DNA from 4 places in the Thauera mechernichensis genome. Region 2 is predicted to be linked to each of the others. Evidence: predicted binding sites of a transcription regulator. Region 2 holds the regulator's gene; each other region holds the start of a gene.

Region 1 (7,018 bases), on a different contig from region 2:
TTCGAGCCCTTCTTCACCACGAAACCTTTTGGTGGCGGCAGCGGTCTCGGCTTGTCGATGGTGTATGGCTTTGTCCGCCAGTCCGGCGGCAACATCCGCATCCGCAGCACCCCTGGCGCGGGCACGCATGTGCGCTTCGTGCTGCCCACGGCCGAGGCCACCCCGGCCGAGAACCGCAAGGCAGCCGAGCCGCCGGCCGCGCGACCGATGCTCGACGGTCCGGTGCTGCTGGTCGAAGACGAACCCGAAGTGCGCAAGGTGATCCGCATGCAACTCACCGCCAACGGCTATCCGGTGATCGAAGCCAGCAATGGCGTCGAGGCCCTGGAGCTGCTGGAGAACATCGACGACATTGCCCTGCTCGTCAGCGACACCGTCATGCCCGGCGGCATCGGCGGGCGCGAGCTCGCCCAGCGCGCCCGCGCGCTGCGCCCCGGGCTGCCGATCCTGCTCGTCACCGGCTACGCCAGCGAACGCGCCATCACCGGTGTCGCCCCCGCCGACGTACCCACGCTGCGCAAGCCTTTCGACCAGGCTACCCTGGCCGCAGCACTCGCCAACCTGCTCGCACCGCAGCCCGCCCCCACAGCGCCCCAACCGGAGCACGGCCAAACATGCCCCTGACCGCGACCGACGCCAACACGCCCGTCATCATGGTGCTCGAGGACGACCCCGAGATCGCCCGCCTCATCTGCATGAGCCTGGGCGAATACGGGTTCCGCTGCGAACACGTCAGCACCGGCCAGCAGTTGCTGGCGCGCGCACGCCGCAGCGCCCCCGACCTGTGCATCGTCGACCTCGGCCTGCCCGACATGGACGGCATGCAGGTCGTGCGCGAACTGCAGGACGGCAGCCCATGCGCGGTGCTCATCCTCACCGGCCGCAACGACGTCACCGACCGCGTGCTCGGACTCGAGCTCGGTGCTGACGACTACATCGTCAAGCCTTTCGAACCGCGTGAGCTGGTCGCCCGCGTGCGTTCTATCCTGCGCCGCTACCAACGCGCAGCCGCCCCCGAGACCCCCACCGAGCGCACCATCGCCCGCTTCGCCGACTGGACCTTCGACGCCAGCCGCCACGCCCTCAGCGCCCCGGACGGGCGCGAGATCAGCCTCTCCGCCGCCGAAGCCAGCCTGCTCGCCACCCTGCTGCGGCGGCCCAACAAGATCCTGTCGCGCGAGCAACTGCTCGGCGAACGCGACGTCGACCCTTTCGACCGCAGCATCGACGTGCGCATCTCCCGCCTGCGCCGCAAGCTCGACGACGACCCGCACAACCCGCGCCTCATCAAGACCGTGTACGGCGCCGGCTACCTCTTCTCCGCCCAGGTCGCCTGGTCCTGATGCAGGCACCGCGGCCTGCTGTAGGCGCGGCCTGCTGTAGGCGCGGCGCAAGCCGCGAGCTCTTCCGGGCGGCTGCGATGAGCCGCGTCGCCTTCAACCCCTCGCGGCTGGCGCCGCTCCTACGGGGGCCGCAACGCGCGTTGGGTTTGCTGTAGGAGCGGCGCAAGCCGCGAGCTTTTCGGGTCCCACCCAACCCCATCGCCTTCAACCCCTCGCGGCTGGCGCCGCTCCTACGGGGGCCGCAACGCGCGTTGGGTTTGCTGTAGGAGCGGCGCAAGCCGCGAGCTTTTCGGGTCCCACCCAGCCCCATCGCCTTCAACCCCTCGCGGCTGGCGCCGCTCCTACGGGGGCCCGCGGCGGTGGTCTTCGCTGTAGGAGCGGCGCAAGCCGCGAGCTTTTTCGGGTCCCACCCAGCCCCATCACCTTCAACCCCCTCGCGGCTGGCGCCGCGCCTACACGAAGGGGCATCCGGGGTGGATTTGTTGCGACTTCCTCTATAATTATGAATTCTTAACTCAACACCTCACTGGAGGCATCATGTCGCAGCGCCCCTTCAAGATCCTCGGTATCCAGCAGATCGCCATCGGCGGCCCGAGCAAGGACAAACTCAAGACGCTGTGGGTCGACATGCTTGGCCTGGAGGTCACCGGCAACTTCGTGTCCGAACGCGAGAACGTGGACGAAGACATCTGCGCGATGGGCGCAGGCCCGTTCAAGGTCGAGGTCGACCTGATGCAGCCGCTGGATCCCGAGAAAAAGCCGGCGGTGCACACCACCCCGCTCAACCACGTCGGCCTGTGGGTGGACGACCTGCCCAAGGCGGTGGCATGGCTCAGCGCCAACGGCGTGCGCTTCGCGCCTGGCGGCATCCGCCGGGGTGCGGCCGGCTTCGACATCACCTTCCTGCACCCCAAGGGCAACGACGAGTTCCCGATCGGTGGCGAGGGCGTGCTCATCGAACTGGTGCAGGCGCCGCCCGAAGTCGTGGACGCCTTCGCGCGCCTGGCGGGCTGACCACGGCCCCGGGGGCGCGCGGCGCGCCCCCGTGCGGCTTCCTGCGTTGCGAGATTGATCGCCGATATGGAATCGATACCGACAAATCCGTAAAGTCGGCGATCCTCGTGTCGATAACTGCAAGACACATCCGCTGAAGATGGTCTCGGACATCGCAGCCAAAGCCCGCTACTCGCCGCAGAAAAGGACCGCAGATGGAACCCGTCAGCCGCCCATCAAGTTCGATCGCCAGCCGCCTTGGCCTGATCGTCGCCCTTCCACTCATCGTCATCATCGTGCTGGCCGTCATGCTCGGACAATCGGCGCTCGAGCGCTCGCGTTCGGCCGAAACCACCGCGCAACTGTCTGGGCTCAGTGCCGCTGTCAGCGAACTGGTGCACCGACTGCAGATCGAGCGCGGCTCGACCGCGGGCTTCATCAGCTCCTCGGGCTCCCAGATGCGTGACGTCCTGCCCGGCTTCCAGCGCGACACCGACACCGCCCTCGCGCAGTTCCGCAGCCGGCACCAGCAGACCATCACCGCCGACACGCCGACCGCCCAGAAGCAGGTCGCCGACGTCGAAAGCCAGCTCGCCCAACTCGCCGACATCCGCAGGCAGGCGCAACAACTGAGCATCGCCATCGGCGAGAGCACGCGCTACTACACCGCCACCATCGACAACCTCATCCAGCTCGCCGCGGGGGCCGCGCATTACAACTCCGACCCCTTGATCGGACAGCGCTCCACTGCGCTCGAAGCGCTCATCCGCGCCAAGGAAGCCGCAGGCCAGGAACGCGCGCTCACCACCGCCGCCTTCAGCGCCGACTGGGTCACGCCCGAGCAGCACCGCACCATCAGCGAACGCATCAACCGCCAGCGCGCCTTCTTCGAGCTGTTCGGCTCGGTGGCGGGCAGCGACGCCCGGGCCGCGCTCAAGCAGATCGAGGCTTCGCCCGAACTCGAAGCCGTCAAGCGCATGCGCGATGTCATGAGCGAGCGCATGACGTATGGCGAATTCGGCATCAAAGGCGCAGACTGGTTCGCGACCAGCACCGCCTACATCGACCGCCTCTATGCCCTGGAGCGCCAGGTCAACGGCGAGATCGCCAAGCTCGCAGGCGAACTGGTCGACAGCAGCACGCGCACCCTCTACATCACCATCGGCCTGTCGGTCCTGGCCATTGGCGCCACGCTGGTGGTGTCGGCCCTGCTCGGGCGCAGCATCAGCCGCCCGCTCAGCCAGGCCGTGCGCATCGCCGAGCAGGTTTCCAGCGAAAAGGACTTCACCCGCAGCATCCCGGTCGAAGGCGTGACCGAAGTGCAGCGCACCGCCCAAGCGTTCAACAACCTCATCGGCACCTTCCGCCACATCCTGTCCGAAGCGCGCACGTCCAGTGAGGGGGTGTCGTCTGCGGCGGCGTCCATCTCGGCATCGAGCACCCAGCTCAGCCGCAGCGCCGACATCCAGGCCGAATCGGCCGCCACCGTGGCCGCTGCCGCCACCGAAGTCTCGAGCAGCGTCAGCGAGACGGCCACGCGCGCCGCCACGGCTGCCGAACTGGTCGACAAGGCCTCGGCCGACACGCACTCGGCGCTGGACATCATGCAAGAGATGGTCGGCCGCGTGGAGCAAGCCGCCAGCCAGGTCACCGCATCGCAGGCCGACGTTCAATCGCTGGCTGCCAGTTCCAAGCAGATCGGCGGCATCGTCGGCGTCATTCGCGAGATCGCCGAGCAGACCAACCTGCTCGCCCTCAACGCCGCCATCGAGGCCGCGCGTGCAGGCGAGCAAGGCCGCGGCTTCGCGGTCGTCGCCGACGAAGTGCGCAAGCTCGCCGAACGCACCGCCTCGTCGACCCGCGAGATCAGCACCCTCATCCACGAGATCCAGCAACACGTCGACAGCACCGTCGACTCGATGCAGGCCGCGGGCGTCAACGTCAGCGGCAGCCTCGAGCTCGTATCGCGCACCGAAGCCGCGCTACGCAGCATCGGCGACAGCTCCGAGCGCGTCGCACAGAGCGTGCAGGGCATGGCCCACACCATCCGCGAGCAGGACATCGCCATCCAGCAGGTCGCATCCAACGCCGAGCGCATCGCCGCCATGACCGAAGAAAACAGCGGCGCCGCACGCACCAGCTCGGACACGGCCGAAGAGCTCGCCCGCGTCGCAAGCGCGCTGTCGAGCCTTGTGGGGCGCTTCCGCACCTGACACCGAGGTCGCGGTACAAGGCTGCCAAACAGCCCCCGAGTGTCGGTTTTTTTTACACCGGGGGCATAAGCACCCCCATCAAATCGCACCATCCACATAAAAATCAATAACTTGTATTTCTGGCATCCGACTTGCTTTGTTGCCACAGCGATTAAGCTCACGCTTGGCACCACCCGGCCAGGCGCAATCTCTTAACCGGTTCAACAACCGATTAAAAGGACCCAGACAATGAAGAAATACGCCCTTCTCGCCGCGACCGCCGCCCTCACCGCCGTGTCGACCGGCGCCTCGGCCGCCTATGTCAGCAACGTCCAGTCGCTGGCTGGCGACTTCGCCATCAGCGGCTTCGCCGACGGCACCCCGCTGACCTACAACGTGGCGCTCACCGGCCTGTCCGGCAGCCTGTCGCTGGCCGCTGCCCCGTCGGGCAGCTACACCGTCAGCGTCGGCCCCGGCCTCGCCGGCGGCACCGGCTACGCCGAAGCCACCTTCTTCGACGGCCCTGGCGGTACCGTCAGCCGCACGATCAGCTCGAACGTCCAGGTGTTCTCGGGCGACCTCAACGTCTCCGGCCTCACCCCGGGCGTGTATCCGTTCGTCTTCGGCATGGGCCTGATCTCCAGCCCGATCTCGTTCGGCTTCAACGGCAGCTATGACGGCGCCACCACCATGGGCGTGCTCGGCCTGCTCAACGGCCTGCTCGGCACCTCGTTCAGCGACCCCACCGGCGCTGGCACCGTCGCCATCACCGGCACCATCACCGACACCAGCGTGACCATGTCCATCACCGAAACGGCCTCCGGCTGGGACGGCGCTGGCGTGCTGCTGGCTGCTGCCGACTACGCTGCCTTCCTGCAGGGCCGTCCGGACTCGCAGGCCGAGCGCATCGCTTACATGCAGAGCCCCACCTACAACCTGACCGACGGCAGCTTCGCCATGCGTAACATCGCCGTCACCGCCGTGCCCGAGCCCGCCTCGCTGGCGCTGCTCGGCCTCGGTCTGGCTGGCCTGGGTGTCATGCGCCGTCGCAAGCAAGCTGCCTGACCTTCCGGTCACGCCGCACCAGCCGACGCCCTCGCAAGGGGGCGTCGGCTTTTTTCTTATAATGCCGCCATGTTCGAAAAGATCCTCACCCTCTGCACCGGCAACATCTGTCGCAGCCCGCTCGCCGAGGCCGTCCTGCGCCAGCGCCTGGCCGATCGTGGCCGCACGGCCACCGTCGCCTCTGCCGGCACCGGCGCCCTGGTCGGCCACGCTGCAGACGCGGACACCCAGGCCATCGCGCTTGCCCGCGGCATCGACCTCTCCGCCCACCGCGCCCGTCAGCTCACCCCCGAGATCAGCCGCTGGGCCGACATCATCCTGGTGATGGAAAAACACCACCTCGAATACGCCACCCACCTCGCCCCCACCGCACGCGGCAAGCTCTTCCTGCTGGGGCACTGGTCCAAGGTCGAAGTCCCCGACCCCTACCGCCTCAGCCAGGACCACCACGCCCTGGCCTGCGACATCATCTGCGCAGCCACCGACGACTGGCTTGCCCGCCTGTAAATCCCGTTGAAAAGCTCGCGGCTGGCGCCGCTCCTACAGCAAACCCAACGCGCGGCGCCCCCTGTAGGAGCGGCGCCAGCCGCGAGGGGTTGAAGGCGACGGGGGTCGGTGGGCGGCCGATGAAAAGCTCGCGGCTGGCGCCGCTCCTACGACAAACCCGGCGCGCGTCGCCATCGACTGGCCCCGATTCCTGGGCGCCATGCGAAAATGTCGGTCGAACATCTCTCCATCAGGTGACCGCGCTTGAACGGCCTCAAGGATTTCCTGCACCTCCTGCAGCACTCCTTCCGCAACCTGCTCCCCATCGTCGTCGTCGTCGCCTTCTTCCAGGCCATCGTCTTGCAGACGGTGCCGGATGGCCTGGGGTCGATGGTTGCGGGGCTGCTGGTGGTGGTGGTGGGCGTGGCCCTGTTCCTGCAAGGGCTGGAGCTGGGCATCTTCCCGATCGGCAAGAACCTCTCCAACGCCTTTGCCAAGCGCGGCTCCCTGCCACTGCTGATGGCGTTCGGGTTCGCGCTCGGTTTCTCCGCGGTGATCGCCGAGCCAGCGCTGATCGCCGTCGCCAGCCAGGCCGAAACGATCAGCGCCGGGCGAGTCGACGGATTCACCCTGCGCCTCCTGGTGGCGACATCGGTCGGCGCGGTGGTTGCGCTCGGCGTGGTGCGCACCATCCTCGGCCATTCGCTGCACTGGTACATGATCATCGGCTACCTGCTGGTGGTCACCGTCACCTTCTTTGCGCCCGAGGAAATCGTCGGCCTCGCCTATGACTCGGGCGGGGTCACCACCAATATCGTCACCGTGCCCCTGATCGCCTCGCTCGGCATCGGCCTGGCGGTATCGATCCGCGGCCGCAACGCGCTCGCACACGGCTTTGGCCTGGTCGCGCTGGCGGTGATGGTGCCGATGATCTCGGTG
Region 2 (7,018 bases):
GCGCGCTGGGGTTGCGCGCTGCCGCGGTTGCGGCGCCCGCCGGGGCGGGCGCGACCTGTGCGCCGGCGGGCAGGTAGGCGTCCAGGTCGAGGTTGTCGATGTCGAGATCGAACTGAATTGCGGGGCGCGTGGGCTCGGTGACGGCAACGCGGCCTTCGATCCGGGTGTCGTCGACGATGGCATGCAGCCGTTCGAACACGATCGAGTCGGCGTCTGCGCGCAGCGCCGCTTCGATCTGCCCCCGGGGCCGAATGCCGTCGCTACGGCCGAAGCGCACCGACAGGTCCGATAGCTCGACCACCTCGTCCTGGATGCTGATGCGGACACGCGAGTCGATTGCGATGTCCATGGTCGCGCTCATCCCGCTGCTGCCCAGCGTGAAGCTGGATTGCAGCGGGAAGGGGGCTCCCGGCCTGATCTCGCTTGCCTGAAGCTGGAGTTTGGTGAGTTGCAGCTGGGTGTTGTCGCGGAGATCGGTCCACGACACGCTCGCCCCCTGGATGTCGATGCCCCCAATCGCGAGTGCGAGTGCGCCGGCCGTCGTCGCGGTGTCGCCCCGGGGCGCTGCGGCTGGCGCGCTCCCCGCAGTGTCCGCGTCCGCCGTCGACCAGTTCGTACGCCCGTCGGCCGCACGCACCAACTTGAGGGCGAGGCCGTCGATGGCGATGCGGTCGATGTCGAGTTCGCCGCGCAGCAGCGGCAACAGGCGTGCGCGGGCCTGCAGCCTGGCAATGCGGGCAAAGGGGGCGTCGCCGAAACCTGGCGCATCGGCAAGGACGGCATCCCTTGCCTCGATGCCCAGCCATGGATAGAACGAGAGATTCAGCGTGCCATCGATCTGCAGCGACCGACCGGTGTGGCGCATGAACTCGGCGGTGATGCGCTCGCGGTGGTCGTTGGCGTCGAAGCGCAGTGCGATCCAGGCTGCAAGTGCAGCGACGAGCGCGATGAGGATGCCGATCGTGATCAGCAGATAGCGTATCGGCGTTCTCATCGCGCCGCCTGCATCAGTCTTCCGGCGGCGTCATCGCCCGCGTCTGGCGTTCGATGAAGTCCTGGGTCGAATCGATGCCACGCAATTGCAGGATGGTCGAGCGCACCGCCGCCTCGAGCAGAACGGCCAGGTTACGGCCGGCCGCAACCGGCAGCACGACGCGTGCAATTGCAACGCCCAGGATGTCCTGGACCTCTTGCTGCAAGGGCAGGCGGCTGGGATCGCCGGGGCCCGGCTGGCGGCGCTCGAGGTGGCAGATCAGGCGCAGGCGCATCTTCCGGCGGCACGCCGTTTCACCGAAGATGGTGCGGATGTTGAGAATGCCCAGGCCGCGCACTTCGATGAAGTCCTGCAGCATCTCGGGGCTGCGCCCCTCGAGTACGGTGGGAGCGATGCGCGACAGTTCGACGACGTCATCGGCCACCAGGCCGTGACCGCGGGAAATGAGCTCCAGCGCGAGCTCCGATTTGCCTGCACCCGAGTCGCCGGTGATCAGTACGCCCAGTCCGAGCACATCCATGAACACGCCGTGCAGCGAGGTCTTCTCCGCCAGCTCGCGCGACAGGTAGAGCCGCAACTGGTCGATCACGCTTGCCGATGGGTGGGCTGCGCTGAACAGTGCGACGTCGTGTGCCACGCAAACCCCATGCACGATATTGGGAACTTCGCAGCCGTCGGCGACGATCAGGGCTGGCGGGTGCGCGGAGCAGATCTCGTTGAGGTGGTGAGCAACCTTGTCGTTTGACTGGCGGCGCGCCCATTCGAGCTCCGCCGCGCCCATGACCTGCAGCCGTGTGGGGTGGATGAGGTTGAGGTGGCCGACGAGATCGGCCGGCCACATGCGGTCCTCGGCGACCGCGAGGCTCGCGCCGAGGTTGCCGCTGATGTGGTTCAGCTGCAGGTTGTCGCGATGCGCCTCATACAGCCGCGCGACGCTGGTCTGCCGCATCGGCGCCCCAGTTCATGAACATCTGGTGGATATGGTCCGCATCCGGCGCGGCTTGCAGCGCTTCGCGGAAGCCGCGGTCGCTGAACATCTGAGCCAGCTCGGAGAGCAGTTGCAGGTGGGTCTCGTTGGCTTGCTCGGGGACCAGCAGCACGAACAACATGTTCACCGGGCGGCCATCGGGCGAGTCGAACTGCACCGGGCTCGCAAGGCGCAGGAACGCACCTGCCGCCTCCTTGAGACCCTTGATGCGCCCGTGCGGAATCGCAATGCCCTGGCCGAGGCCAGTGGAGCCGAGGCGCTCCCTCGCGAACAGGCTGTCGAACACGGTGCTGCGCCCGATGCCCTGATTGTTTTCGAACAGCAGGCCCGCCTGCTCGAAGACGCGCTTCTTGCTGCTCGCGTCGAGGTCGACCACCACATTGGACAGTGGCAGGAGTTGGGATATCAGGCTCATTCGCTGGAGGGTTCGCGCAATATCGCAGGCATTCCGGTCGCAGGGTGCGACCGGCCGTCCCGGGGCATGCTGGCGCCGCGTCTTGGAAACGGGCGCATTATAACCATACCCCGGACGTGGGGCTGAAACGAAAGCGTCAGGCTTCGGGGGCCTGGTGCTTGATCGTCTCGTGGTTGTGGTCGGCCAGTTTCTGCTTGTACTTCTGCACCTGGCGGTCGAGCTTGTCGGTCATCGCGTCGATGGCCGCGTACAGGTCGGCATCATCGCTTTCGACGAAGATGTCCTTGCCGCGCACGTGCAGGGTGACCTCGGCCTTCTGCTTGAGCTTCTCGACCGAGAGGATCACCGCGACACTGGTGACGTTGTCGAAGTGACGGATGACGCGATCAAGCTTGGAGGTGACGTAGTCGCGAATGGCCGGAGTGACTTCGACGTGGCGCCCGGTGATGTTGAGATTCATGTTGACTCCTGTTTTTGTCAGATGGATTTGCGCAGGCTGACCGGCGGGATATTGAGGGATTCGCGATACTTGGCGATCGTGCGCCGTGCGACCACGATACCCTGCTGGCCAAGGACTTCGGCAATCTTGGCGTCGGACAGCGGTTTCTTGCTGTCCTCGGCGTCGACCAGTTGGCGAATCAGCGCGCGAATCGCCGTGGACGAGGCCGCTCCACCGGTGTCGGTGGCGACGTGACTACCGAAGAAATACTTGAGTTCGAACACCCCGCGCGGACTCGCCATGTACTTCTGCGTGGTCACGCGCGACACGGTGGACTCGTGCAGCTCGAGTTGGTCCGCGATCTCCCGGAGGGTGAGTGGTCGCATTGCCACCTCCCCATGATCGAAGAACTGCCTCTGCTGGTCAACGATGGCCTGGGACACCCGGAGGATGGTGTCGAAGCGCTGCTGCACGTTCTTGATCAGCCAGCGTGCCTCCTGCAACTGTCCGCTCAGGCCGCCACCCTGGCCGCGGTTCTGCTGCAGCAGGCTGGCATACAGGCGGTTGATGCGCAGACGCGGCATTGCCTCCTGGTTCAGGCTGACCGTCCACCGCCCGCGCAGCTTGCGTACGACCACATCCGGCAGTACGTAGCGCGTCTCGGCGTTCGAGTAACGCGAGCCGGGGTGGGGGTCGAGGCTGCAGATCAGGGCATGGGCGGCGCGCAGGGCTTCGTCGTCGCAGCCGGTCAGCTTCTTGAGCTTGACGAAGTTGCGCTCGGCGAGCAGCTCGAGGTGCTTGTCGACGATCTCGAGCGCGAGCGTGCGCGTCGCCGAAGCCGGCAGGGTACGGAGCTGCAGCGACAGGCATTCGCTGGGGCTGCGCGCGCCGATGCCTGCGGGCTCGAGGTTCTGTACGTGGCGCAGCGCGATGTTCAGGTCATCGACATCGACGTCGGCGTCGTCCGGAAGCAGTTCGAGGAGCTCATCGAGCGGCTGGTGAAGGTAGCCGTCGTCATCCAAGGCTTCGATGATGAAGCGCACGAGGGCGCGGTCGCGGTCTGACAGCGGCGACAGCGACACCTGCTGGTCGAGATGGTCACGCAGGGAGACGCCAGCCGCCTGCAGTTCCTGGTAATCGACGTCGTCGTCGTCCTCGCTGCGGCTCGATGCGCCGCTGCCGACATTGGACCAGTCCATGCCTTCGTCGGCGCTGCCATGGTCGGCATGGTCGCCGGCCTCGCTGTCCGCAGCGCTGGCTGGCGCCTCGGGGGTGTTTGCCTGTTGCTGTCTGGCCTCGTGCTCGGGGGGGCTGCCCGGTGGTAGCGGTGGTACGAACTCGACACCGTCGCCGTCGCTGCGCTCGAGCATCGGGTTCTCGAGCAGGAAGCGCTCGATCTCCTGGTTCAGCTCGATGGTCGACAGCTGCAGCAGCTTGATCGACTGCTGCAGCTGCGGCGTCAGGGTAAGGTGCTGGGAGAGCTTGAGCTGGAGGCTTGGTTTCATCGCTGTCGACGCGCGCGCGGATTCACAGGCGGAAATGCTCGCCCAGGTAAACCTGGCGCACCCTTTCGTTGTCGATGATCTCGGCCGGTTCGCCGCTTGCCAGTACCCGGCCCTCGCTGATGATGTACGCACGATCGCAGATGCCGAGCGTCTCGCGCACGTTGTGGTCCGTGATCAGCACGCCGATGCCGCGCTCCTTGAGGAAGCGGATGATCTTCTGGATGTCGATGACCGCGATCGGGTCGACCCCTGCGAAGGGTTCGTCGAGGAGGATCAGGCGCGGGTCGGTTGCAAGTGCGCGCGCGATCTCGCAACGTCGGCGCTCGCCGCCGGAGAGTGAGACGGCGGTGTTGTCGCGCAGGTGGTTGATGCCAAGCTCGAGCAGCAGTTCGTCGAGCCGGGTCTTCACCTGGTGCGCATCGAGCCCCTGGAGCTCGAGCACGGCACGGATGTTTTCGGCCACGGTGAGCTTGCGGAAGACGCTCATCTCCTGCGGCAGGTAGGACAGGCCCAGACGCGCACGGGCGTGGATCGGCAGGTGGGTGAGGTCGGTGCCGTCGAGGTTGATCTGGCCGCCGTCGGCACGGACCAAGCCTACGATCATGTAGAAACAGGTGGTCTTGCCGGCGCCGTTGGGGCCGAGCAGGCCGACGACCTCGCCCGAACCGACCTCGAAGCCGACGTCGTGGACCACGGTGCGCGCCTTGTAGCGCTTTTGCAGGCTGGAGACCTTAAGCAGACTCATCGCGGGGTTCTTTCAGCAGCTTGCGGATCAGTTCGGGTGCAAAGCCGCGGGTTTGCAGGAAACGGGCCTGGCGCGCCCATTCGCGCGCATCCGCCGGGGCCGCCTGGAAGCGGCTGCGCAGCACTGCGCGGGCACGCTCCAGTTCCGATTCTACGCACTCCGTGGCGAGTGTTGCCTCGATCAGTTCACGGTCGATCCCGCGCCGCGTCAGCTCGCTGCGCAGGCGGCTGCCGCCGAAGCGGTTGGCACGGGTGCGCACGTAGGCTTCGGCGTAGCGGCTGTCGGACTGCAGGCCGAGCTCGCCCATGCGCTCGATCACTGCCTGCACCTCGTCGGCCTCGCCGTGGGCGGCCAGCTTGCGCGCCAGCTCCGCGCGCGAGTGGTCGCGGCGGGCAAGATGGCGAAGCGCGCGTTCGCGCAGGCTGGGGGCGCCCATGGTGTCCTGGCTAGGCTCAGCTTTCCGTGGCCGTTGCCGGTGCCGCTGGCGGCAGTTCGGGCAGGCCGACGGCGACGCGGACCTTGTTTTCGATTTCGCGCGCAAGCGTCGGATTCGCACGCAGGAATTCGCGTGAGTTGTCCTTGCCCTGGCCGATCTTGTCGCCCTGGTAGGCATACCAGGCGCCGGACTTGTCGACGATCTTGTGTGTCACGCCCAGATCGATGATCTCGCCCTCGCGCGAGATGCCTTCGCCGTAGAGGATGTCGAAGTGGGCTTCCTTGAAGGGGGGCGAGACCTTGTTCTTGACGACCTTGACTCGGGTTTCGGAGCCGACCACCTCGTCGCCCTTCTTGATCGTGCCGGTGCGGCGGATGTCCATGCGCACGGAGGCATAGAACTTGAGTGCATTGCCGCCCGTGGTGGTCTCCGGGCTACCGAACATGACGCCGATCTTCATGCGGATCTGGTTGATGAAGATCACCAGCGTGTTGGTGCGCTTGATGTTGGCGGTGAGCTTGCGTAGCGCTTGCGACATCAGGCGCGCCTGCAGGCCGGGGAGCTGGTCGCCCATCTCGCCCTCGATCTCGGCCTTGGGGGTGAGCGCGGCGACCGAGTCGACGACGACCACGTCCACGCCGCCGGAGCGCACCAGCATGTCGGCGATCTCGAGCGCCTGCTCGCCGGTGTCGGGCTGCGAGATAAGCAGGTCCTGGATATTGACGCCAAGCTTCTCCGCGTAGCCGACGTCGAGCGCGTGCTCGGCGTCAATGAAGGCTGCCGTGCCGCCCAGCTTCTGCATCTCGGCGATCACCTGCAGGGTCAGCGTGGTCTTGCCCGAGGATTCCGGGCCGTAGATCTCGACGACCCGGCCGCGCGGCAGGCCACCGAGGCCGAGCGCGATGTCGAGGCCGAGCGAGCCGGTGGAGACGGTCTGGATGTCACGTTCGACGTTGCCGTCGCCCATGCGCATGATCGACCCTTTGCCGAACTGCTTTTCGATCTGGGAGAGCGCGGCGGCGAGGGCCTTGGCCTTGTTGTCGTCCATGGAGGTGCGTCCTGTGTGATTGGCGGATTATGGCACAAAGATTGCAGGCATGCGGACGGCCGCGCCTGATGCCGCTAGTTTAAGACGTGTATGGAAATACAGCAAACGGCGGAGTTGCTGAAGCGGACGGGGCAGGCTCGCGTCAGTGCGTCAGTGCAAGTACGCCCTGCAGTGCGCGGATCACGGTCTGTCTGCGCACGGCGCGACGATCGCCGGCGAATTGCAGGGTCAGGGCGCTTTGCTCGCCGGCGCGCAAGGCCCAGCCGATGCACACCGTGCCCACGGGCTTGGCCGGGCTGCCGCCGCTGGGGCCGGCAATGCCGGATACGGCGACGGCGACCGTGGCGATGCTGCGATCAAGTGCCCCGGCGGCCATCTCGCGAACGGTGGCCTCGCTGACCGCACCTTGGGTTGCGAGGGTGTGGGCGGATACGCCCAGCATGTCGAT
Region 3 (7,018 bases), on a different contig from region 2:
GTGTGACGTGCATCCACTTCTGGCGAAGAAGATCGCAGCCAACCTTCTGTTCCTCCAGCATCACCCCGAACTCCCGTCGCATTTCGCGCAAGTCATGGCGCAAGCCCGTGCCCAGTGGTGCGGCATGGTCGAGCACAACGCCGGCAGCGCACCACTGCCGGCGGCACACGCCCACCCGTCGATGCGCCACTGAGCGTGCCCGCCTGGCAATTGACCGTCCCGGCAGAAGTGACGCGTGCCGGGACGAAACACCGGCCATGCTGCACCAGTTTCTAGAACATCTCGAACCGTCCCCTCGTCAATCAGATAAGCCCAAGGGACCGGATGGAGGCTTGACCATGAACGAACAGGCTTTCGACCAACTCGCCGGCGAGCACCGTGCGCTCATAACGACCCACGGCCGAGCCCAGGCGCGCTGCACCGACCTCATCGCCCGTCAGTCCGTCGAGATCCAGGCACTGCAGGCCGAGATCATGCGCTTGCGGGCGGAAGTGATCCGCCGTGACACGCAGATCGCGCTTCTTCGTGACGAGCGTGCCGAGATCGAGCAGACCATCCCCGGCCTGCCTACCCGGCTCACGCTCACGAGGAAGGTCCGCGTGCTGATGGAGCGCATCCAGGAGCTGATGCGTGATCGCTACGCCCGCCACGGTCACCCCGAGGAGGGCCGCCCACTGAACCTGGAGAAGGCCACCGTGTTGAGCCGCCTGGATAACCGCTCGGTCCTGTGCCTCGGCCAGGACGAAGCAGCGGCGCGGTTCATGATGCGGCTGGTCGAGATGGCCGGCGGACACTTCACCCATGATCCGGCTGGCGATGCGGATGACATTGCACGCATCGAGCACAGCGTGCGTGCGGCCGACCTGGTGATCTGCCAGGCTGGCTGCATCAGCCAGAACGCCTACTGGCGTGTGCGCGACCATTGCCGGCGCACCGGCAAGCCATGTCTTCTCGTCGAACGCCCAAGTGCGATACCCAAGGCTCAGCGCTGACTCCGACGGACACCCTGCGCCTTTCCCACACGAGCAGAAGACATTTTTCACCCGCGCTGCGCGCGGGGTGAGCGCACGAACCGGGTTCGAAGCTTGTTCAGGCTGGTGCCGAGCGCGAGGCCTCAGACTTCTTTGAGTCCACTGAACGTATGCGGCGGAGCAGATCTCACACCGGCATGTTCATGATGTCCTGGTAAGCCGTGACCAAGCGGTTGCGCACCTGCACCATCTGCTGGAAGGACAGACTCGCCTTCTGCAGGTTGACCATGACGTCCTGGAGATTGACGTTCGGGTCGCCGGCTGAAAAGTTCTGCGCCATTGCCCTGGCCTCGCCCTGGGCCGCACTGACGTCCTTGAGCGCGTTTCCCAGCACGTCGGCAAAGTTCACGCCACCGGCCGGCGCATCGGCGGGCGATACGGCCTTGCCTTGTGCAGCCTGCGACACCGAGCGCAGTTCGCTCAGCATCTGGTCGATTCCACGGGTATCCATGTGCGTTCCCCAGCCTCAGGGTGTTCGGTGACGTCAGTGTAGCAGAGCAAACGGCATGCCACCGGCTACGATGGCAGCGGCCACGGAGTCGCCTCGGCTCGCTTCAGGCCCTGCAAGCCCCTTGGTCATCCTGCCGACACCCGACAATCAGGCTCAGCAGTCATACCCTTCGGTACGGTACTGCTGCAGCTTGTAGCGCAGGGTGCGCTCCGAAATGCCAAGTTTTTCAACGGTTTTCTTGCGCGAGCCACCCAATTCGCGCAAGGTCGAGAGGATATGTTCGCGCTCCAGATCCTTCATGTTGGCAGGACGCTGGGGCCCGGCCCCGGCAGCTGCAGATGCAGGAAGCAGGCCAGCATCTGCAGCTGCCGGCGCGGCCTGCAAGGGCGCCTGGGCCGGCGGCGTCGGGAAGATGGGCGCAATTGCCGACATCGAAGCGGCAGATATTGCCGACACAGCGGCAACATCTGCCGCCCCCGGGTTCCAGTGCGGCAGGCATAGCCTCACCGTTTCCGCGCTCACCTCATCCCCTGTGGTGAGGATGAGCACGCGGTGCATCGTATTCTCGAGCTCGCGGACATTACCGGGCCAGCCGTATCGCGGCAGCAAGGCCTCGGCCTCGGGCGAGAACCGCACCAGGCGCTTCAGACGGGCCGCATGGCGTGCAAGGAAGTGGCGTGCGAGCGGAACGATGTCGCCCGGGCGCTCGCGCAGCGCAGGAATCGCAATCGGGAATACGTTGAGACGGTAATAGAGGTCTTCGCGGAAACGCCCGGCAGCGACCTCCGCAGGCATGTTGCGGTTGCTGGTGGCCAGCACGCGGATGTCGAGTTCCACCGGTTTCTTGCCGCCCACGCGCTCGACCTCGCGCTCCTGCAGCACGCGCAACAGCTTGGCCTGCAAGCCCAGTGGCATCTCGGAGATCTCATCGAGCAGGATGGTGCCACCCTGTGCCTGCTCGAACTTGCCCGGCTGGGCGGACTGCGCACCGGTGAACGCGCCCTTCTCGTAGCCGAACAGCGTCGCCTCCAGCAGGTTCTCGGGAATGGCCGCGCAGTTGATGGCGATGAAGGCCTTGCCGGCGCGCGGCGAATGCTCATGGATGTAGCGCGCAAACACCTCCTTGCCGGTCCCCGATTCGCCCGAGAGCATGACCGTAGCGTCGGTCTCGGCGACACGCGCGGCGAGCGCGAGCAGGTTGCGCGTGTGCGGATCCTCGGCGACGGTATCCTCCGCATCCGGCTGCACGGCGGCATAGCGGCGCACGTTCTCGAGCAGCACCTCGGGCTCGAAAGGCTTCATGAGGAAATCGCAGGCGCCGCCGCGCATCGCAGCCACCGCTTTGTCCACGTCGCCGTAGGCGGTCATCAGCAGCACTGGCAGTTGCGGCCAGCGCGCGCGGATCTCGTGCAGGAGCTGCAGGCCGTCCATGGGCTGCATGCGCAGATCGGTGACCACGAGGTTGAAATGCCCCTCTTCCAGTGCGGCCAGAGCAGCGGGCCCACCGTCGGCGCCGACGACGCCGTGGTGGGCCATCTCCAGGGTGAAACAGACCGCATCGCGCAGCGCAGCGTCGTCCTCGACGACAAGGATGTTCAGGGTGTCGATCATGTGGGTTCGTCCCCATTCGAAGCGGAGGCCGTGACCAGTGGCACGGTCAGCGTGAATTCGGCGCCCTGCCCAGGGCTGGACCGCAGCGTGATGTCGCCGCCATGGGCGCGCGCAACACCGCGCGCGATCGCCAGCCCAAGGCCCGTGCCCTCGGCGCGTGTCGTGAAGAAGGGCTCGAAGAGACGCTCCTGGAGCTCGGGTGCGACGCCTGCGCCGCCGTCGCGTACGGTGAAGCGCACTGCGGCGCAGCCGATGCCGGACTCTGCCGCATCGACCTCGACCGCAGCGAAAGCAAGCTGCCCCCCCTGCGGGCAAGCCTGGATGCCATTCTCCAGCAGATTGGTGAGCGCCCCACCCAAGGCCTTGCGGTCGCCCAGCACACGGGCCTGAGGGCAGGCACACGCGCTTTCGAAGCGAAGCTGGCGTGCGCGCGCCAGTGGTTCGAGCGTATGCGTGAGCTCGGTCACCAGTTCGCACACTTCGAAGCGGTGGCGCCCCGTGCTGTCGCCACGGGCGAACAGCAGCATGTCGCGAATCAGGCGCTCAAGGTAACGCAGTCGCTCGAGCGCGCGATCCGCCACATTGATGCGCTGCACCGGATCGAGCTCGGTCTGGCGCAGATTACCCGTGTAGAGCAAGGCGGCGGCCAGCGGTGTGCGCAGTTGGTGCGCCAGGCCGGCGACCATCTCGCCCATCGCCGCGAGACGTTCGTTACGCTCGGCGGTCAGGCGCATGCGGAAGGTATCGGTGATGTCATGTAGCAACACGATGCGCTCCTCGCCCGACTCGAGCTCGGCCTCGGTCATCGCGACGCGGCGCGCTTCGGCTCCGGGGTCGATGCGCGCCCCGCGCAGCAGGTACTCGCCGGGCGTCTCGGTTTCCTCCAGCGCTCGCAAGGCCTCATCCCGCCCGCTACCGGCAAGATCACGACCAAACAGCTCACCAGCCGCACGGTTGGCCTGAACGATGCGCCCCATCCGATCGAGCACGAGAACGCCCGCTGGCAGCGCCCCCATCAATACGGAGAGGCGCTCCGTGAGCTGCCCCACCTGCTCCTGCAGCGCCGCATAGGCCGAGGACAGCTCCTCCGATGCGCGACTGAAGAGCGCGAAGGCTTCGGCAAGCTGGGCGGCGTCGAGTGCAGGTGCAGGCGCCGCCATGCCGCCTGCCGGCGCAGTACTTGCTGCGGCATCGGATGGTGCGATCTGGGCGGGAGTGTGCGCGGAATCCGTTTTCACGAGATGCACTGTAGCGGGGAAGAGCGCTATCTTAGCCGGCAAACAGGCGGCAAAAAATGCCGCTTATCGAATCACGGGACTTGCAGCGGCAGGCGGACAATGCCGCCATCGGAAGAAGCGCACGCGACAGGACAGCCACCATGGCCGCAGCAGACAATACCGCAGAGCTCCCACCAGGCACCGCACCCGCAGCAGCGGATTCCCGGCTGCAGCAGGCAATGCAGAACATCAACGCGCTGTCGCAACGGCAGAAGCTGGCCGCCGCCGCTGCGATCGCGCTTGCAATCGCGCTCGTGGTGGGCGTGCTGCTATGGAACCGGGCGCCCGACTACGCCGTACTTTTCTCCAACCTCGATGAGCGCGACGGCGGCCAGATCATCACCGCCCTGCAGCAGCAGAACGTGCCCTACCGCATGTCGGCCAACGGCAGCGCGATCCTCGTTCCGCAGGCGCAGGTTCACGAGACACGGCTGCGCCTGGCAGCCGAAGGCTTGCCCAAGGGCGGGCTGGCAGGCTTCGAACTGATGGACGGCCAGAAGCTGGGCATCTCGCAGTTCAATGAGCAGGTCAATTTCCAGCGCGCGCTCGAAGGCGAGTTGTCGCGCACCGTGCAGTCGATCGATGCGGTCGCGGGTGCCCGGGTCCACCTGGCAATGCCCAAGCAGACCTCCTTCCTGCGCGACGAACAGCGCCCGACCGCCTCGGTGATGGTCAACATGCGTCCGGGCCGGGTTCTGAGCCAGAACCAGGTCGCCGGCATCGTGCATCTGGTGTCGTCGAGCGTGCCGCGCATGACCGCCGATGGCGTCAAGATCATCGACCAGAATGGCAGCCTGCTCACCGAGCAGGCCGATCCGCTCATGAATGCCGGGCTCAATGCGCGCCAGCTCGAATACGTGCGGGCGATGGAGAAGGCCTTCATCGAGCGCATCGAGAACATCCTGATTCCCATGGTGGGCAAGGACAACTTCCGCGCCCAGGTCGCCGCCGACGTCGACTTCAACCAGGTCGAACAGACTGCAGAGACCTTCAAGCCCAACCCCTCCCCCGACCAGGCCATCCGCAGCCAGCAGACGAGCGAGTCGATCAACCCGCTGCAGGGGCCGCAAGGCGTGCCCGGCGCGCTCACCAACCAGCCCCCGGTGCCGGCCACGGCGCCCCTCACCGCCCCGCCGGTCGCGGGTGGCCCGGGCGGCATCGGCGCGGCAAACGTCAGCAGCAACCGCAGCGCGGTGCTCAACTACGAACTCGACCGCAACATCCAGCACATCAGGCAGGCGGTAGGACAGGTCAAACGCCTGTCGGTGGCCGTCGTCGTCAACAACCGCAACGTCCCGGGCACAGACGGTACGCCGACGAGCGTCCCGCTCACCGATGAAGAGATCGCCCGCATCACCAACCTGGTGCGCGAGGCGGTCGGCTACAACGCCGATCGCGGCGACAGCATCAACGTGGCCAACAGCCCCTTTGCCGACGATGGGGCCGAGCCCGCCTTGCCGCTGTGGAAGGATCCGGAGATCATCGAGCTCGGCAAGGAAGGCCTGAACTGGCTGCTCGTGCTGCTGGTGGTGCTGCTCGCCTACTTCGGCGTGATCCGCCCCCTGCTGCGCACCGTGCTGCCGCCACCGCCCGCACCCGAGTCCGCCGCAGGCGAGGAAGGAGAGGCGGCCCTCGGCGAGGACGAGGAAGGCGTGCGGGTCACGCTGTCGGGCGAAGCCGAAGAGACCTTCGAGGAGCGTCTCGAGCGCATCCGCCAGCTCGCCCGCGACGACCCGAAGACCATGGCCAATCTGCTCAAGAGCTGGATGGGCACGAATGAGGAGGCGCGCAAGTGACCACGCCTGAAGAAGGCCTAGAGAAGGCCGCCATGCTGCTGCTCACCCTCGGCCCTGATGCAGCCGCAGAAGTGCTGCGCCAGCTCGGCCCGCGCGAGGTGCAGAAGCTCAGCCTGAAGATGGCCGAAATGCCCGGCCACACGCGCGAACGCGTGCTCCCCCTGCTCGACGAGGTCGACGCGCACTTCGGCAAGGGCGCGATGATCCAGCCCGACGAAGCCCAGTTGCGCGAGATGCTTACCAAGGCGCTCGGCGACGAACGCGCCGGACATCTCCTCGCACGCATGATGAGCGGCTCGGACACGGCGGGCATCGAAAGCCTGAAATGGATGGACGCAGCGACAGCCGCCGACCTGATCAAGAACGAGCACCCGCAGATCATCGCCACCATCCTCGTTCACCTGGAGTACGACCAGGCGGGTGAGATCCTCAAGCACTTCAACGACCGCCTGCGCAACGACGTTGTGCTGCGCATCGCCACCCTCGACGGTGTGCAACCCTCGGCGCTCAAGGAGCTCAACGATGCGCTGACGCGAATGCTTTCGGGCGCGTCCAGCGTCAAGAAGGCGGCAATGGGCGGCATACGCCATGCGGCCGAGATCCTCAACTTCGTCGGATCGACGCACGAGACGGCGGTCATCGACAACGTCCGCGAATACGACCCGGACCTGGCACAGAAGATTCTCGACGAGATGTTCGTATTCGAGAACCTGCTCGACATCGACGACCGCGGCATCCAGACCCTGCTGCGCGAAGTCCAGTCCGACTCGCTCATCATCGCGCTCAAGGGGGCACAGCCTGACCTGCGCGAAAAGGTCTTCAAGAACATGTCGAGCCGAGCGGCCGAGATGC
Region 4 (7,018 bases), on a different contig from region 2:
GGTCAGCGTAGACGGGTGAGTGCGGGTGAGTGCCGGGGAGTGGCAACGCTCGATGGACCATGGCAAGGGGGCGAAAGTGCCCCTCGATACTTGATCTTCAGCAAAGACGCTGGTCATGCATTTGTATTACGTTGCGTCCGCCTCAGGGCGATCGGAATCGGATGCTTGTTGCGGAGATGCTCATGTTTTTTCTCGATTGGCTGTTTGGCAAGCGTCAGGCGCGGTCGGCAGCGGCCGCGCCGGCAGGGCGTGAGGATCTGTCGGCGGCGGCACAGGCCGGAGGGTGCGCGCCAGGGACGTCGATCCGCTACAGCCCGGAACTGATCGACCGCCTCGTACGCGACCACCGCAGCCTGTTCGATCGCTTTGGCGCGATCCGCAGCGCCGCGCGCGCAGGGCGGTTGAAAGAGGCGGAGGCCTTGCTGGACCGGTTCCGGGCCGATCTGCACGATCACCTGCTGGTGGAGAACGTCCGGCTCTACGTCTATCTCGAACATGCGCTCGCCAATGACCCGGTCAGCCATGCCCTGATTCGCGAGTTCCGTCACGACATGGATGAGATCGGCCGAAGCGTGGTCGCATTCCTTGCGCGATACGCGCAGATCGGCAGCAGCCCGGCGCTCGCCGAAGCCTTCGTGGCCGAGTTCGACGTCGTCGGCAAAGTGCTGGCCGACCGCATCAAGCGCGAGGAGGAGGTTCTCTACCCGCTGTACGCGCCGGTGGGCTGAGCGGCGGGTTTGTCCGCCTCAGTCTTGGGCCTGTCCGCCTGGTGCGGGGCACAGCGCATTCTGCGGCTGATGCTTTTCGGACCTGCTGAAGGAAGGTGGGCTGGATCTGGAGTTGTCACCGCTCGACGCCACGACGAACTCGCGGTACGCACGGATTCGCGCTGGAAGTGGTGCGCAGCGCTGGATCATGACCGCAGCGTGCCGTCCGTGCAGGCGATGCAGGTTACGCTGCAGCATCTGATGCACGAAGGAGTAAATGAAGGGTCCGAGCTCTTTCGCCCGACTACTCGCCAACGCTCTCGGAGCGTTCAATCGCCGCGAATATCATGCCGAAGCCTGCCATCATGAAGGCCATTGGTGTGCCATGGTAGAAGACGCCATCCACGATTGAAAGCGCCCATAGACCCATTGTCAGCGCAACGCCAAGTACGAGTTCAGCCGGCATCTTGCCATGTCCGAGCTGAGCGCAATACATGCGCAGCCCCTTGGTAGTGAGCCATCCGAGAGACAACAGAACCAACAGTGCGCCGATTGCTCCCCACTCAATCAATAGTTGCAGGAGGCCGTTGTGCGCCTGCACGGCTCCTCCCTTGGTCCAGACGGCGAGGAAGCCTTCGCCACCCCAGCCCAAGAGTGGGCGCTCGGCAATATAAGGCAGCAAATGAGACCAGATCGTGAGTCGACTGGTACTGAGCTGATCAAGGGACGCCGCTGTCGCAGAGCGCTCGAAAGCTCCCAGCCAGCCCATCGACCGCTGGCCGATGTCAAAGTGCGCGGATAGTGCCAGCGCGAGCACTGTGCCGACGAGCAGCGTGCCCCACCCTCTTGCGTGCCGTCTCGGAGAAAAGTGCAGAGACAGCGCAAAAAGTCCCACAAGCGCGGCAAGGAAGGCACCGCGACCGCCACTCCAAAGGAGTATCGAAAGCGCGACTACGTATGCAGCTAAAGCCAATCTTCCTTGCACGCCTCGATACTGGAGCGCCCCCCAGCTTGAGACGATGACGCCGACGCAGAGGAAATACCCGGCATGGCGTATGTGATTGAACAACGGGGGAGCATGAAACCATGGGTACGCATACGGATCCTCGGTCGATATCCAGCGCACGGCCAGGGCCACGAGGTAGAAGATTGTCGCTGCAAGAATCGCGTTTACAAAACAGTTGATTGCCCATCTTCTCGACATGAACCAGGCCGCACAGAACGCGCCAAATGCCATGTGGGCGCATGCACCGATCACGCGGCTCCAGTCCGACGTCTCTATCGCGTCGTATTGCGCGAGCCCGTTCGAGATGATCAACGACAGTGCTGTGAGTGCGGCCACCGATGCATAGGAGGCAAGTCTGGATAGGCTGCCGCGAAGATAGTAGATTGATGCTGTCGAGAAGGTGATCTGCAGGGTTGCAATAGTGATGTTGTTTTCCTGGATCGTACTGGAGTTGAACAGTCCAAGGCCAAAAAAGCATGCGAACAATAGTAGAAGCTCTGTCGTGCGCATATCTCCAGGCGCTTGACTGCGTTGGTCGAATAGCTTCATCGTGACCGTATCCATGCCTCTAAATGGACCGAGGTCCTGGTCTTGCCTGGAATCACTGTGCCGGCGTCTTGAAGCGTACCCACGGAACTGAGCCCGAGCGGAAATTCTCCTCGCGCTCCTTCAGATTGAGCATGTTGGGTGCGTGGTCACCAACGATGATTACATCAACGTCCCTTAGCGACTCATGCCTCAGTTGTTCTGCGAGCCCGGCGAAAAAGTCAGCCTGCAGGCGTATCAGCCTGCAAGTTTCCGTTTCTTCCGGGAGGTTCAGTGCAGTGCAGTCGGCGGCGGGGCCGCGGAGATCCCGAAGGTCATAAGGGGCATGCGTGTTCAAGGTGAGCCAGTACATGAAGCGCTTGCCAGGTTTACTGAAGAAATCCTCCAGGACGGGCAGCATGTCAAGGTCGCATGCGCCGGGGAACGAGTAGCAGCGACGCGGCCAGATCCGGTCTTCGAAAAACGTCGTTTCCTGAAAGCCAACTCGAGGGTACCAATGCCGCCTGTCGTACATGAGGCTGGTTGCACCGTGCATTGCACCCGTGGTGTAGCCTGCGTCTTGAAGCTTGTTTGGTAGGCAGTTCTCAAAGCCGACCTGTGTCTTACGAAGATCAAAGTGCAGAAGGGTAAGTTTGCACAGTTCTCGCAACTCGCCCGCGATAGTGAACCCATGGAAAAGCATTTCCCCGCTTTGATACTTCCCCTCTGATAGCGAGATTAGCGGCGCTAATAGAGCCTCGTTGACTCTGGGGCTATTCGTCGAGCCCCAGGATTCAACAACGATAAGCAGCAGTCGGTCCTCGTTGCCCAGTTGATTGAACCACGGCTGTGATGCTCCATCGGGCCCTGGGTTCAGCGCACTGCCGTCGCCGTTCAGTTGATCCAGGAAGGCGGACGATCGCATTGAGATGAGGGTGGATGTTTGACTCGCAATCGCCGGGGCTTCCAGTTTCCTATAGGTCGCCATGCGGTCGCCATCGCCGCTAGTGCTCATTAACAGCCACGCTGATGCTGCAAGAATGTTCAGCGTAATCAGAGCGGTCAACGGTGTGATGCGTTTTCCTGCGATGGAGAGAGTCACCAGCTTGCCGGCGAATATCACCATGACTGCCATCATGAGCAGAAGGTGATCTGTTGATGCCAGCGCCGTGAATTTCAGTAGATAGAGAAGATCGGAGAGCCTAGGAAACGGGTAAAGCTGGCCGAGCAGAACCAATGCGTCAGTCAAGAGAAACAGCGCGGCCAGAGTCAAGCCAAGGCTTGGCAAACCAAAGGCGATGAGGACGACTGCGATCGCATAATCTAGGTTGATCCATGCGCGATCCGTGCCGGTCAAGTTTGCAGCTATCAGAAATCCGGCATTGAGCGCCAGTGCGAGAGCGATCGACAATGCTGAATTCTCGATCGTCACGGCGCTATTTAATTTAGATGATCCAATGTGCATTTATGCTTTCGTCGCTTGGTCGATTTCTCTGGATCTTCAATTGCCGTTTTTTCAAGTAAAGCACATGCTTGAAGGTGGGTTGAATCTAGAAAAAAGCCGCCGAGTTTGCATCTCGGCGGCTTTCTTTCACTGCGCTTAATCAGGCGCGTGATGTTACGCATCCACAGCCTTGGGCTTAGCTACCAAGTGCGCAGGAGGTGGTTGTCCAGTCACACGTGATGGTGACGTCGGTGTTACCTTTCGCGCCTTTGGCGGTCAAGTTGCCAGTCAGGTCTGCGACCGTCGCCGGTGTTAGTGTGCCACCGGGGCTCTCGCATGCTTTCCACACAGGAGCATTGAGGGTCATGCCGGCAGTCACTGCCGCAGCGCGTGACTTGACGTAGGCGTTTGCCTCTGCAAGGCACGAATTGTCAGACGACTTCTTCACGTAATCCTGATACGCCGGCAGCGCCACTGCGGCCAAAATACCAATGATCGCCACCACGATCATCAGTTCGATCAGGGTGAAACCTTGTTGTGCCTTTTTCATGTCAGTGCTCCTTGAGAGGGAAACCACGGTAAGTCCGCTTGCGTACTCTTTAGCAACCCCCGTGCCAGCCCAGAAAACCCTGGTTTTCGTGACGCACTGCCGCCGATGTGACACGAATACAGGGCGGAATGTGACAAACACCCCGAGGCGGGCTGTCAACATGTGACAAAGGGGCGTGCGGCTCGGCGCGTCTGGCATGGGTGCCCGAACCCTGAAAGCCTGTGTGAAAACTGGGGATCAGGTCTTTCATCTGCTCACCCCGCCCGCTGCACGGCCAAGCCGACCTTGTCTGCCGCCCGCGCCAGCGTGTCGTCCGCTGCCGTACGGGCTTGCGGAGTCTGGGCGAGTACGAAGGTGCGCGACTCGCCGGCCAAGGTCGGGCCTGGTTTGCAGCCGTCGCCAGGCGTCGTTGTCGAACTGCCGGTACAGCGTATCCGCCGTGCTCACGATGCGATCGCGCTGCTGCCCACGATGGAAGCCCTGACCTACAGCTACACCCGCACGCCCCCTGTCCCCGGTTGCGCCCTCTGTCCGTGCCTGCCTGCGTCACCCCGCCGGCGGCTGGGTGTTGGCGAAGCTGGGCCGCGCAAACAGGCGGTCGGCGAAGGGGACCAGCCCGGGGTGGCGGCTGCGCCAGTCGAGGTCGGGAAAGCGTAGGTCGAGGTAGGCGAGGGCGACACCCACGGCGATGTCGCCGAGCTGCATGGCGCTGCCGTTGAACCAGTGGCGGTCGTCGAGGCGGCGCTCGAGCTCGGCCAGGCCGCGGTCGATCTTGTCTTTCTGGCGTTCGATCTCGCGTGCGCTGCGCTCGCCGTCGGGGCGGCGCGATTCGAGCAAGGCGGCGACCGCGGCGTCGGTTACGCCGTCGGCGAGGGCCTCGGTCTGGCGCACGCGCACGGCGTCGAGCGCGTCGGCCGGCAGCAGGGCAGGCGGCGCGGCGAGGGTTTCCAGGTAGCCGGCGATGACCGGGGAGTCGAAGAAGGTTTCTCCGGTGGCGGTGATCAGCACCGGCACCTTGCCCAGCGGGTTGAGCGTGGGGATGCGGGTGTTGACCTCCCAGGGCGAATCCACCACCAGCTCGAAAGGCAGTGCCTTTTCGGCGAGGATGATGCGGATCTTGCGGGCGTAGGGGCTGGTGAGCGAGGCGAGCAGTTTCATGGCGGCGTGTCTCCCTAGGGGTGAAGAGCACGATACGCCACGCTGCAGGCCGCCGACATTAGGGAAACCGGAGAGCTTGTGGGCGAACGCCCGGCGGCAGGGCGCGCGCCCTGCCTGGCGGTGCGCCGCTCAGGCGGGATCGACGTTGCGTGCGATCAGCTCGCGGATGAGATGCAGCTTGCCGTGGAAGAAGTGGTCCGCCCCCGGGACGACCACGATGGGCTGCTCCTGCGGTCGCGCCCAGTCGAGCACGTTGGCCAGCGCCACGGTTTCGTCGTGCTCGCCGTGGATGACCAGGGCGGGGATATTCTTGGGCAGCGCGGGGGTGTCGTAGCTGCGTCCGCTGCCGGTGGTGTCGCCCGCGGCCATGCCGACGAGGACGAGCTGGCGCGGCGGTGCGATGCCGTCGGCCAGGCGCTTGGCGACGCGTACCTGCACGTAGCCGCCAAAAGAGAAGCCGCCCAGCGCCAGCGGCTTCGCCCCCCAGCGCGACTCGGCCCAGCTGATCACCGCCAGCATGTCCTCGGTCTCGCCCTCGCCATGGTCGTGCGTGCCCTCGCTCTTGCCCACACCGCGGAAGTTGGGGCGGATCACGGCGTAGCCGAGGTCGCGGTAGGCGCGCGCCAGGGTGTGCGCCACCTTGTTGGTGTTGGCGCCGCCAAAGAGCGGGTGCGGGTGGCATACCAGGGCGATGCCCTTGACCGCCTCGGGGGCGTCGATGAGTGCTTCGATGTGGCCGGCGGGGCCGCGCAGCAGGGCGGGCTCGGTGGGCAGCGGCCGGCTCATGCCGCGCCCTCGGGCAGGCGCAGGTGGTCGACGATGCGGCCTTCGCGCAGGTGGCTGTCGATGATCTCGTCGATGTCTTCCTTGTCGACGTAGGTGTACCAGACGTTGTCCGGGTACACGACGATCACCGGGCCGTCGTCGCAGCGTCCCAGGCAACCCGCCTTGTTGACGCGCACGCTGCCCTGGCCCTTGAGGCCGAGCGCTGCGGTGCGTTCCTTGGCGTAGGTCTGCAACTCGCTGGCGCGATGGTCGTTGCAACAGGACTCACCTGCCGGACGCTGGTTGCAGCAGAAGAAAACGTGGTGTTTGAAGTAGCTCATGCCATCTCTCTTGGGCGGGGCAGCGGCGGGGGCGCTGCGCTGGCGGCCATTATAGGTGGCGCCGGCGCGGGTGTGCCGGGCTGGCGAGGCGTTCGCCGCGCCACAGCCCGAGCGCGGACAGATAGGCCAGTGCCAGGTAGGGCCACAGGCTGTCGACCAGCTGGGTGAGGCCGTGGAAGTTGAGGAAGTTGCTGTAGCTGGTGAGCTGCTGGTTGTAGGGCAGGTAAGGGTTCTCCGGGATCAGGTTGACCAGCGCGGTGGCCAGCAACAGGCCGGCGCCGGCCAGCGCGTGCTGTGCATAGCGCGGCAGCAGCAGGCAGGGCAGCAGCAGGGCAGCGCCGATCATCATGCCGCGTTCGGCGCCGGGGGTGAGCCAGGCCAGCGGCGCGGCGGGTTCGAAGAAGGTCCACGTGGCTAGCGTCTTGGCGAGCACGCCCAGGCCGAGCACCAGCAGCACGGGGGCCGGGTTGGCGCTGCGTGTCATGCAGCGCGCGAACAGGCCCACGGCGAGCAGTGCGCTGG

The links. The regulator sigma-54, encoded in region 2, starts transcription at its own class of promoters, with help from an activator protein. The targets are predictions, from matches to a motif close to TGGCACGCTTNCTGCTNA.
Region 1: a site for sigma-54 is predicted at 4,670-4,687, ahead of P7F68_RS01800 (PEP-CTERM sorting domain-containing protein). Genes of this name have one in related genera too.
Region 3: a site for sigma-54 is predicted at 1,526-1,543, ahead of fliE (flagellar hook-basal body complex protein FliE). Genes of this name have one in related genera too.
Region 4: a site for sigma-54 is predicted at 4,282-4,299, ahead of P7F68_RS13185 (pilin). Genes of this name have one in related genera too.

Annotation. Positions count from the first base shown of each region.
Region 1 covers NZ_JARQZE010000001.1:348,702-355,719, forward strand. The annotation lists gene P7F68_RS01780 (PAS-domain containing protein) at 1-624, shown strand, start outside; gene P7F68_RS01785 (response regulator transcription factor) at 615-1,343, shown strand; gene P7F68_RS01790 (VOC family protein) at 1,881-2,357, shown strand; gene P7F68_RS01795 (methyl-accepting chemotaxis protein) at 2,552-4,549, shown strand; gene P7F68_RS01800 (PEP-CTERM sorting domain-containing protein) at 4,778-5,593, shown strand; gene P7F68_RS01805 (low molecular weight protein-tyrosine-phosphatase) at 5,663-6,100, shown strand; gene P7F68_RS01810 (DUF1538 domain-containing protein) at 6,344-7,018, shown strand, end outside.
Region 2 covers NZ_JARQZE010000003.1:185,257-192,274, reverse strand. The annotation lists gene P7F68_RS05895 (AsmA family protein) at 1-994, opposite strand, end outside; gene hprK (HPr(Ser) kinase/phosphatase) at 1,008-1,943, opposite strand; gene ptsN (PTS IIA-like nitrogen regulatory protein PtsN) at 1,912-2,397, opposite strand; gene hpf (ribosome hibernation-promoting factor, HPF/YfiA family) at 2,534-2,857, opposite strand; gene P7F68_RS05875 (RNA polymerase factor sigma-54) at 2,875-4,341, opposite strand; gene lptB (LPS export ABC transporter ATP-binding protein) at 4,364-5,086, opposite strand; gene recX (recombination regulator RecX) at 5,073-5,522, opposite strand; gene recA (recombinase RecA) at 5,539-6,570, opposite strand; gene pncC (nicotinamide-nucleotide amidase) at 6,713-7,018, opposite strand, start outside.
Region 3 covers NZ_JARQZE010000002.1:307,844-314,861, reverse strand. The annotation lists gene P7F68_RS04380 (hypothetical protein) at 1-193, shown strand, start outside; gene P7F68_RS04375 (DUF2325 domain-containing protein) at 339-992, shown strand; gene fliE (flagellar hook-basal body complex protein FliE) at 1,159-1,482, opposite strand; gene P7F68_RS04365 (sigma-54-dependent transcriptional regulator) at 1,636-3,093, opposite strand; gene P7F68_RS04360 (sensor histidine kinase) at 3,090-4,253, opposite strand; gene fliF (flagellar basal-body MS-ring/collar protein FliF) at 4,472-6,166, shown strand; gene fliG (flagellar motor switch protein FliG) at 6,163-7,018, shown strand, end outside.
Region 4 covers NZ_JARQZE010000009.1:73,166-80,183, reverse strand. The annotation lists gene P7F68_RS13200 (hemerythrin domain-containing protein) at 183-728, shown strand; gene P7F68_RS13195 (O-antigen ligase family protein) at 1,012-2,262, opposite strand; gene P7F68_RS13190 (sulfatase-like hydrolase/transferase) at 2,315-3,703, opposite strand; gene P7F68_RS13185 (pilin) at 3,879-4,232, opposite strand; gene P7F68_RS13180 (glutathione S-transferase) at 4,779-5,390, opposite strand; gene P7F68_RS13175 (alpha/beta hydrolase) at 5,520-6,176, opposite strand; gene P7F68_RS13170 ((2Fe-2S) ferredoxin domain-containing protein) at 6,173-6,496, opposite strand; gene P7F68_RS13165 (VanZ family protein) at 6,546-7,018, opposite strand, start outside.